3 linked regions of the Salmonirosea aquatica genome follow. The protein of the gene in region 3 interacts with the protein of the main gene of each other region in a pairwise test. Links are inferred from orthologs where the notes say so. Each region holds a gene or a part of one and is shown on either strand. Other genes may lie near its edges. The genes, in order: GBK04_RS16420, GBK04_RS20825 and dnaE.

Evidence for each region.
Region 1: the proteins of dnaE (region 3) and GBK04_RS16420 interact in binary tests that used the Escherichia coli proteins (3 or more experiments, as listed by UniProt). The link is inferred for Salmonirosea aquatica from one-to-one orthologs.
Region 2: the proteins of dnaE (region 3) and GBK04_RS20825 interact in binary tests that used the Escherichia coli proteins (3 or more experiments, as listed by UniProt). The link is inferred for Salmonirosea aquatica from one-to-one orthologs.

The regions. Positions count from the first base shown.
Region 1 is NZ_WHLY01000002.1:3,702,364-3,705,458, forward strand. The notes cover bases 36-2,975. They hold GBK04_RS16420 (pyridoxal phosphate-dependent aminotransferase), read left to right. Parts: upstream 36-866; coding sequence 867-2,084; downstream 2,085-2,975. Other genes in these bases: GBK04_RS16410 (transposase), read right to left, coding at 36-187; GBK04_RS16415 (avidin-fold protein), read left to right, coding at 384-725; GBK04_RS16425 (2Fe-2S iron-sulfur cluster-binding protein), read left to right, coding at 2,311-2,975. Outside these bases: more of GBK04_RS16410, read right to left, coding at 1-35; more of GBK04_RS16425, read left to right, coding at 2,976-3,095. UniProt on the Escherichia coli protein: Shows aminotransferase activity with methionine and histidine as substrates, and to a lesser extent also with phenylalanine.
Region 2 is NZ_WHLY01000002.1:4,779,121-4,782,204, forward strand. The notes cover bases 1-2,929. They hold GBK04_RS20825 (DNA polymerase III subunit gamma/tau), read right to left. Parts: upstream 2,380-2,929; coding sequence 622-2,379; downstream 1-621. Other genes in these bases: coaE (dephospho-CoA kinase), read left to right, coding at 1-593; GBK04_RS20830 (3-keto-disaccharide hydrolase), read left to right, coding at 2,652-2,929. Also shown: more of GBK04_RS20830, read left to right, coding at 2,930-3,084. UniProt on the Escherichia coli protein: Part of the beta sliding clamp loading complex, which hydrolyzes ATP to load the beta clamp onto primed DNA to form the DNA replication pre-initiation complex.
Region 3 is NZ_WHLY01000002.1:5,746,044-5,750,429, forward strand. Bases 121-4,351 are described here. They hold dnaE (DNA polymerase III subunit alpha), read right to left. Parts: upstream 3,972-4,351; coding sequence 321-3,971; downstream 121-320. Other genes in these bases: trxA (thioredoxin), read right to left, coding at 121-234; GBK04_RS24770 (DUF2461 domain-containing protein), read right to left, coding at 4,000-4,351. Also shown: more of trxA, read right to left, coding at 1-120; more of GBK04_RS24770, read right to left, coding at 4,352-4,386. UniProt on the Escherichia coli protein: DNA polymerase III is a complex, multichain enzyme responsible for most of the replicative synthesis in bacteria. This DNA polymerase also exhibits 3' to 5' exonuclease activity. The alpha chain is the DNA polymerase catalytic subunit.

The sequences.
Region 1 (3,095 bases), 2.0 Mb from region 3 along the record:
AATGGTTGCTCAGCAGGCAAAAAGCGTATACCTCAACAAAGCCACTCAGATACCCGTCCAATCTTTTCAAAAAAAACTCAAAGTTGCCTTCATGGGCGAAAAGCTTCCCGCTGTCGATCGTCCGGTTATAGATATGGTAGAAACACTCATCTTCGAATTCGACGAAATAATGCTCGGTTTTAGCCATACATACTTTTGAGGTATAGGATTTGAGATTTGACAACTTTTTAAAAGTTGTCAAATCTAATGGAAACCAGCCAATGCGCTACATCCTCGGCGGATCAGTGCGTTAATTCTCAATCTATTCAATGTATCCAAACGACTATCAAATTTCCTTATAGTGTACAAGCCAACCCTATGGGGTCGCACTATTCCTTCTGACCATGATTAACTACCACAACAAACGCTTCCGCCCGGTCCAGAATACTGAAAACGGCGAAACTTCGGCGGAAACGATTTTCCTGTACCAGCAGGAAGGCACCCTGCTTACTTCTGAATATGCTGGCGGAAAAATAAAAAAAGGCCACCTGATCGGACTGGTCGACGAAGCGGGGAACATCGATATGCGCTACCATCAGGTTAACGAGCAGGGTGAACTGATGACGGGTACCTGCCAGTCGAAGCCCGAAATATTGTCCGATGGGCGGATTCGACTGCACGAAACCTGGCGCTGGACGTCCGGTGATTGTTCGCAAGGGCAGTCTGTTATTGAAGAGATCCGGTAACCCCAGCCAAGTAATTACGGTACACATAGGGGTACCTTGAACTCAAAAATCTTATAATTCATATCTCATAACTCATATCAAAATCTTACCTTTGCGGGCAATTTGTTGATACCGTTTCAATTAACTTAATTTTTTATTGCAATGTCCGCAGTAGCAGAGCAAACCCAGTTGTTGGCCGACCGCATCAATGCCCTCGAAGAATCTTCGACCCTGGCGATGACCAAGAAAGCCCGTGAATTGGCCGCCGAAGGCCACAAAGTCATCAGCCTGAGCGTTGGTGAACCCGATTTCAAGACTCCCGCCCACATTTGTGAGGCTGCCAAGAAAGCCATCGACGATGGTTTCCACGGCTACTCGCCGGTGGCAGGGTACCCCGACCTGCGCAAAGCCATTGCCGACAAACTGAAACGCGACAACAACATAGACTGGAAACCCGAGAATATCGTGGTATCTACGGGCGCCAAGCATTCCCTGGCCAATGTCATTCAGGTACTGGTCAATCCCGGCGACGAGGTACTGATTTTTGCACCGTACTGGGTAAGCTACTCGGAAATGGTAAAACTGGCCGAAGGCAAATCGGTGATCGTGGATGGTACCTTCGAGAATGACTTCAAGGTGACTCCCGAACAACTCGAGGCGGCCATCACGCCCCGCACCAAGATCGTAATGTACGCCTCGCCCAACAACCCGACGGGGTCGGTGTACTCGGAGGCCGAACTGCGGGCTTTGGCGGCGGTCATCGAGAAACATGAAAATATTTACGTGCTGGCTGACGAGATTTATGAATATATCAATTTTACGGACGAAGGCCATTTCAGCATGGGGTCTATTCCGGCGCTGAAAGACCGCGTCATTACCGTCAACGGCGTAGCCAAGGGCTTCGCCATGACCGGCTGGCGGATCGGCTTTATCGGAGCCGCCAAGTGGATCGCCGAAGGTGTGGAGAAATTGCAGGGTCAGGTAACGTCTGGTACCAATTCCATCGCGCAGAAGGCGGCCGTAGCGGCCTTCAATGGTACCCTGGAGCCTACCAGAGAAATGGCCGAAGCCTACGCTCGTCGCCGTGATTTGGTGGTAGGGCTTTTAAAAGAAATTCCGGGCTTCAAAGTCAATGTACCCCAGGGAGCTTTCTATGCCTTTCCGGATGTGAGCTACTATTTCGGAAAATCCGACGGCAAGAATCTTATCAAGGATTCGGACGATTTCTCGCTGTGGTTGCTCAACAATTCGTACGTATCCACCGTAGCCGGGTCAGGATTCGGAGCACCTAATTGCATTCGGATTTCTACTGCGGCCTCTGATGAAGCTCTGACCGAAGCCGTGCAGCGGATTAAGGAGGCGGTAGCTACCCTAAAATAGCGGTAGCATACGAGCCTAAACAGTAGACCATTCCTGATGCCAAGGCCCCGCAAGAGTTCGCTGCGGGGCCTTGTCTTTGGTGAGAAATAAAGTGAGACGCCGCAGAACGAATCAAACTTTGCGGTTTCTGCTTCTGTTATAGAGAAGTAAAAACAGAAGCAAATCTCCTATTGGTACCAACCGGTACGTTAGCCCAAAATCGCCGATCGTCGGTTCAAATTTTAGAATGAGCAAATATTATTTTTTAAAGGTAAAAGAGGTCATACACGAAACGCCCGATGCCGTTACCATCCATTTTTGGCACCCTTTCAACGAAGTAATCAAATACAAGCCGGGACAATTTCTGACGCTGCTCCTGCCTCAGGGCGATACCAAAATCCGCCGTTCCTACTCCATGTCGAGTTCGCCCTACACCGATGTATCGCTGGCCGTTACGGTAAAGCGGCTCCCGGGTGGTTTCGCGTCGGAGTACCTTACCTCGACGGTAAAGGAAGGTGACGTACTGGAAGTCATGGAGCCGCTGGGGCACTTCGTTCCCGAACTCGACGCAGACCAAAAACGTAGCGTTGTATTAATTGGGGCTGGAAGCGGCATTACGCCGCTGATTTCCATTGCGAAGTCGGTGCTGATGGTGGAGCCCGAGAGCGAGGTGTATCTACTCTACGGCAATCGGAATGAGAACAGTATTATTTTCAAGAACCAGCTGGATACTCTGAAAGCCAAATACGGTGAACGGTTCCGGTTGGTTTATACCCTGAGTCAGCCTTCCGCGGCGTGGGCGGGCGAAAGCGGGCGTTTGAATAAATCCCAGATTCTGAAAATAATGGAAGGGCTACCCAAGCCACCTCCCGCCAGGACCGATTACTACCTCTGTGGCCCCGACGACATGATGGAAGAGGCCAAACGGGCGCTGGACATTCTGGCCGTACCCGCTGAGCGCGTTCACAAAGAAAGTTTCCTTACCGCCACCACTGCCAAAGCCCACGGTGACGTGACCGAGGTACCCTCAGA
Region 2 (3,084 bases), 970 kb from region 3 along the record:
GTGTCACAGGCGGCATTGGCTCAGGTAAAAGCGTAGTGTGCCGGATTTTTGCATGCCTGGGCATTCCCATTTATGCTGCCGATCAACGGGCCAATTGGCTGGCTGAGCATAACCCCATCATCCGGCAGGAAGTAATTGCGCTGCTCGGTCCGGATTCTTACACCAGCGAAGGTACCTACAATCGGACATACGTGGCATCGCGGGTATTCACTGAGCCTGTACTATTGCAACAGCTCAATCAAATCATTCATCCGCGGGTTTTTGCCGATAGCGACCAATGGCTTCGTCTTCACGCCCAACAACCCTATGTGGTTCGTGAAGCGGCCTTGATGAACAAAGCAGGCGATAAGAATACGCTGGACTATGTAGTGGTGGTCGATGCGCCGGTGGAGCTGCGCATTGAGCGTACGAAACTGCGCGACCCACATCGCTCCGAAACGGAAATTAGGGCGATTATAGCCCGGCAGATCACGGATGAAGCCCGCCTGCAACTGGCTGATTTTGTGATTGAGAATGGCCTGGAATATGCCCTGATTCCGCAGGTACTAAACCTACACCATTACTTTTCAGGAAAAGCAGAGCATCAGGAATAGCCAACAGGGAATTCACTGTCCACTGAATTTAAAACTCCGTATCCAGTCCCAAAGCTTCCTTAAGTACCTGTAAATGGGGGTTTTTCTCAGCCAGGTAAGCGAATTTTTCCTGTGCCGTATAGGGCATCCGCTTCACCTCCTGCGGAGCTACCCGGAAGTCCAGTGAGAGGGTAGGGGCATCCAGTCTTTCCCGCAAATACCAGATCAAGTCGTTTCGAAGGGCAGTCAGGGTATCTCTCTGCAAATCGTTGTCTAAAGCAATTTTAATAGTCTGGTTTTCGAGCGCAAAATCCCTGTTGAGGGTCACTTCTTCGGTGGAAGAGTTACGCTCGATACGCCGCTTTTCCGCAAACTCCTGCCAAAAATGTACCGCGTTATCCAGGGTGAGTGGGAGCTTGTCCGGTAAGATGACCGGCTCGGTTGCCGAGGGCTTGGGCAAAGCCGCTGATTTAGTGTCCGTTCCGGGCAAAGTGGCAGCGCCTACGGCAGCCGGGGCAATGTGCGCCGTACTACGCAGACGGCTGGGGGCGGCGGGAGCTGGAGGAGCCGAGGGCGTAGCGGGGGTAGGTACCTTGGCCCCATATGCCGGCGCATCCGATTCGGTCGTCAGGGCAACGGGTGACTCAACTTTTTTTTTTTCGGCTTCGGCCGCCTGTCCGTTGGTCGTGGGAAGTGTCTGCAGCGCCAGCAAGTCGGGTAGTTTGGCGAGCTTCATCAGACATAGCTCCACATGCAGCCGCTGGTTTTTCGAAGTTTTGTAGTGGATATCGCACTGACTTCCCACACTCAGCGCCGAGAGCAGAAAACTCAGAGTAGCCCGATGGGACTGATCCAGGTACTTGGTGCGGGCGGCTTCCGTCACTTCCAGCAACGATACGGTGATAGGATCTTTACACACCATCAGATTTCGGAAGTGTTCGAGCAAACCTACCACGAACAGATGTCCGTCAAAGCCTTTGCGGATGATTTCATCGAACAGCAGCAGTGATTCCGCAATGCTACCTTTCAACAGCGCATCCGTGATCCTGAAGTAGTAGTCGTAATCCAGGATATGCAGGTTTTCCAGCACATCGGCGTATGTCAGTTCGTTGGTGGGGGAGAACGTCACGTTCAGGTCGAACATGGAAAGGGCGTCGCGCAGTCCGCCATCGGCCTTTTGTCCGATCAGTTCCAGTGCCTCACGGTCGGCGACGATGTTTTCTTTCTGAGCGATGTGCGCCAGATGATCGGCAATGTCGGTGGTACGTATCCGGTTGAAATCGAAGATCTGACAGCGCGACAGAATGGTCGGCAGGATCTTGTGCTTCTCCGTGGTCGCCAAAATAAAAATAGCGTAGCTCGGCGGCTCTTCGAGTGTTTTCAGAAAGGCATTGAATGCCGCCGGCGAGAGCATGTGTACCTCATCAATGATGTAAATCTTGTACTTGCCCGTTTGCGGGGGGTACCTTACCTGGTCGATCAGATTCCGGATATCGTCGACTGAATTGTTGGAAGCCGCATCGAGTTCATGGATATTAAACGAAGCGTTATTCTGAAAGCTGACGCAGGAATCACATTCACCGCAGGGTTCGATGTCATCGCTGAGATTCTGGCAGTTGATAGTCTTGGCCAGAATACGCGCGCAGGTCGTCTTGCCTACGCCACGGGGCCCGCAAAACAGGAACGCCTGCGCCAGGTGGTTGGTGCGAATGGCATTCTTAAGCGTGGTGGTAATGTGCGACTGCCCTACCACTGAATCGAAGGTGATGGGACGGTACTTGCGGGCTGATACAACGAAATGATCCATGCCTGCAAGTTACGGCCGGAGGGGGGATTTTCAAACTAATGTTCATGCTCCGGCCTCTCAATTTAGAGTAAACTGGCATGATGCGTCTGAGGCTGAGGTTTTGGCTTTTAATGGCATAGCATGGTTCAGAAACATGCTTCTCAGGAGTTAAAGAATGGGCATCTGAGCGGCATACTTTCTTTTGAGTGAGTATTTTCAGGATTCAAGCACCCTTTTCCATGATATGATCCCATTTTTTCCGGGTCTGCTGCCTTCATTCCTTACCCTTATTTATGAAATCGCTACTTCTCTGGTTCAGCATTATCCAGCTTTCAAGCCTTACGCTTTCGGCCCAACCTTCGAAAAGCCGTGGAGAGTGGACGTCCCTTTTCAATGGTAAGAATTTGAAAGGCTGGGAAACCTACCTGGATGCGCCTTATACCCAGGATAAATCGGCCAAAAGGGTTCCCATTGGACTGAACAAAGATCCCAATCGGGTGTTCTCGGTGGTGAAAGTGGATGGTGAGCCGGCTCTGCGCATTTCGGGCGAAACCTTCGGGGGCATCAATACCCTGGCCGATTTTGAAAATTACCATTTGCGGCTGGAATTCAAATGGGGTGAACTGCAATGGCCGCCCAAACTGGGCCAACCCCGCGACAGCGGCCTGCTGTACTATAGTGGGGGTGCCCATGGTACCCCCATGTTATGGATGGAATCATTTGAGT
Region 3 (4,386 bases):
CATCAGGGTAGGAATGCTGCGAATACCGAATTTAGCGGGAATCTGCGCATTCATATCTACGTCCATTTTGGCAATGACTGCCTTGCCTTCGTATTCACCGGCCAGTTGTTCCACTACGGGTCCGATCATCTTACAGGGACCGCACCATTCGGCCCAAAAATCCACGAGTACGGGTTTATCTCCCTGAATTAGTTCTTCGAAACTGCTGTCGGTCACTTCGAGTGCTTTTGCCATAATTGTAATTTCTAAAATTGATATATCTGTTTAGAGTATTAACCCAAACCCTCCCCGCAAAAGTTCCTGTCACGCCAGGCCTTCAATCAATTGAGCGAGAACTCCACACCCTCCAGTAATTTCAAACTATTGAAGAGTTCATTGGAAGCATCTACGCGATAGGTCCGGGAAACCATTTGTAACTCCACCCGGCTCTCCGGGTCAATCACCGACACACTTAATGCGCATTTTCCGGGATATACCTTCAGGGTTTCGTTGAGTGTTTCCACAAACCGAGTATCTATGGTATCCAGCGAGCATTTCATCTTCACTTCGTTGCACATTTTTTCCCGTATTTCGGTGAGCAATTGGATGTTGATGATCTTGAACTCAAACTGATCCTCATTATAGTACCGACTCTGCACTTTACCCTTGATGTACAGAAAACTACCTATCTGCAGGTAATTCTTAAGACGTACCATGTCATCGCCGCCCAGTAGCATTTCAAGCGAGCCCCGATAATCTTCGATTTTGAAAATCACAAAGGGACTCCCCCGCTTGGACATCCGTTCCTGCACACTCGTCACGATGCCTGCGATGTTTATCTCCTTACCGAGATAGACAGGATGATTCATTTCCTCGGGTACCTCCAACACCTTATCCAGGGTACAGGTGCAGAAATTGTCCATTTCCATCCGGAAGGTATCCAGGGGATGGCCCGAAATATAAAAGCCCACCACTTCCTGTTCGTGGCGGAGTTTTTGCAGATCGCCCCAGGCTTCCACATCGGGTACCTTAGGTTTAGCCATCAGGGCGTCGTTTCCACCAAATGCCCCAAAAAGCGAGGCTTGGGCCGATTCTTTTTCTGCATGGTAGTTGTTAGCGTACTTGATGAGTTTTTCGATAAAATTGGTGTTCTCCCCTGCTTCCTGCTCAAAGAACTGCGCCCGGTGTAGGTCTTCGTAGCAATCAAAAGCACCCGCATAAGCCAGGCTTTCCAGGGTTTTCTTATTGACCGTCCGCAAATTGATGCGGGTCATGAATTCGAAAATATCAGCAAAGGGACCGTTTTCGCTTCGCTCAGAAATGATCGACTCTACGGCCGCATCGCCGGTACCTTTGATACCCGCCAGTCCAAATCGGATTTCACCGCGCTTATTGACATTGAACTGCCGGTCCGATTCATTGATATCAGGCCCCAAAACAGGTATGCCGATACTTTTACATTCTTCCAGAAAGAAGGTGATTTTATCAATGTTTCCCAACGAACTTGTCAATACCGCCGACATATACTCGGCCTTGTAGTGCGTTTTGAGATAGGCCGTCTGATAGGCCACGAAGGCGTAACAGGTCGAGTGTGACTTGTTGAAGGCATAGGACGCAAATGCTTCCCAATCAGTCCAGATCTTGTTGAGTTTTTTCTTGTCCAGGCCGCGTTCTTCACCGCCATTCATGAAGTCACCCTTCAATTTGTTCAGGGTTTCGATCTGCTTTTTCCCCATGGCCTTCCTCAGGGTATCGGCCTGCCCTTTGGTAAACCCGGCCAGTTTTTGGGACAACAACATCACCTGCTCCTGATACACCGTGATGCCATAAGTATCACCCAGATACTCCTCTAACTCAGGTAAATCGTACTCGATGGGTTCGAGGCCATGCTTCCGCCGGATAAAGTTGGGAATGTACGCCAACGGCCCCGGACGGTACAGGGCGTTCATGGCAATCAAATCTTCAAATCGGTCGGGTACCAGATCGCGCATGTACTTCTTCATGCCGTCCGATTCAAACTGGAAAATCGCATTGGTTTCACCCCGCTGGAAAAGCTCGTACACTTTCATATCGTCCAGCGGAATTTCATCAATCTCGATCTCGATACCGTGATTTTGCTTGATCAGTCGAAGCGCTTCTTTAATAATGGTCAGGTTTCGCAAGCCCAGGAAGTCCATCTTGATTACCCCGGCATCTTCAATGATTTTCCCCTGATACTGGGTAATCAAAAACTCTGATTCTTTGGAAGTAGCGACCGGGATGATTTCGGTCAAATCACTGGGGGCGATGATGATTCCTGCCGCGTGGATGCCCGTGTTGCGTACGGTACCTTCGAGGCGTTGTGCTTCCTGAAGTACCTGGGCGGCCATATCTTTTCCTTTCGCTGCCGCCCGCATTTTCTTGACGTTTTCCATCTCGTCGTACGTGATGCCTTCTTTTTTCATCAGGCTCATGTCCCCATCCAATGGCGCATTGAAAATGCGATTCAGGGTCATGTTGTAAGCGGGCTTGTCGGGTACCAACTTCACCAGCGCATTGGCATCGGAAAGCGGATAGTCCATGACCCGTGCCACATCCTTAATGGCCGACTTGGCCGCCATGGTACCGTAGGTGACGATCTGTGCCACCTGATTGTAGCCATATTTTTTTACCACATAATCAATCACTTTCTGCCGACCTTCGTCATCAAAGTCAGTGTCGATATCGGGGAGTGAAATACGGTCGGGATTGAGGAAACGCTCGAACAGCAAATCGTACTTGATTGGATCGATATTCGTAATTCCCGTACAGTAAGCCACCACCGAACCCGCCGCCGATCCCCGGCCCGGCCCGATGAATACGCCCATCTTCCGCCCGGCGTCGATGAAGTCGGCTACGATGAGGAAGTACCCCGGAAATCCCATGCTGCGGATGGTCTGCAGTTCAAAATTCAGACGTTCTTCGATCTCGGCGGTGATAGTACCGTACTTTTTCCGGGCACCTTCGAAGGTCAGGTGTTTGAGGTACTCCCACTGGTTCAGCACATCGGCCGTCAGTTCCTTTTTGCCCGACATCTCGGACAGGGTATGGGTTTTGAATTGTTCAGGAATCGGAAAATTGGGCAGCAGGATATCCTTTTTCAGCTCCAGATTCTTGATCTTATCGACAATTTCGTTCGTATTGTCCAGCGACTCGGGCAGGTCATGGAACAGGGTCAGCATTTCGCTGGTGTTCTTGAAGTAGAACTGATCGTTGTAGAAGGCGAAACGAGATCCTTTAGGGATACCTACCTCGTCGTCGAAATCCTTGGCCGAAGGGGTACTTTTTTTATCACCCGTATTGATACACAGCAAGATATCGTGGGCATTCCAATCTTCCTGGTCAACATAATGTGAATCGTTGGAAGCAATGATCTTTACATTATGCTTCCGGGCAAATCGGACCAGTACCTCGTTGACAATCAATTGTTCCCGAATGTCGTGGCGCTGCAATTCCACATAATAATCTTCCCCGAACACATCGAGCCACCACTTGAACTCTTTCTCGCCCTGCTCCTCGCCTTTTTTCAAGATCGCCTTGGGAACCGACGCTCCGATGCAGCAAGTGGTGGCAATGAGCCCTTCGTGGTACCTCAATACCAGTTCCTTATCGATGCGGGGGTACTTGCCATACATGCCTTCAATGAAACCCAACGAACAGAGTTTCACCAGATTCTTGTACCCGATTTCGTCTTTGGCCAACAAAAGCTGATGATAACGGACATCCTTGTTTTCCTTGGTAAACTGCTGTTTGCGGCGATCCTCGACCACATAGAACTCGCATCCTACGATGGGTTTGATGCCCTGCTTGTTGCCTTCGGCCACGAACTCAAACACGCCGAACATATTGCCGTGGTCCGTAATGGCCACCGCGGGCATGTTATCGGCCTTGGCTTTTTTGAAGAGCTTTTTTATATCCGCCGCGCCGTCGAGCAGCGAAAATTGGGTATGGCAGTGTAGGTGTGAGAATTGCACTTTTGAATTTTGTCTTATGTGAAATGATTTATGTAATTATCGTGTCCGCTTCCGGTTCGTCATGGAAGATGTAGTTCAGGAAATCACAGTAAGGTTTGATAAGCGTAACGCCCTTAAGAACCTCGGGAATAAGATTTTTTGACAATACCTCCTTATCAGTGAAACGATGCGAAAAGAACAATTCTTTTCTTCGCAAGAGTTCTATTTCGGGATGGTCTTTACTGAATCCCTTCGGGGTAGTCTTGATGCTTTCACCGTGGATTTCGGGAAAATAGGTCCTAAAATCCTCAGCATGAATTATTTTTTTCAATTCAGCGGCATTGTAATCAACCTCCTGACGGTACTTAGCGAGTTGTGCCGCAGCCGGGCTCCACATACCCGCTCCTAAGAACGATTCATTGCCCGGCTGAATGTG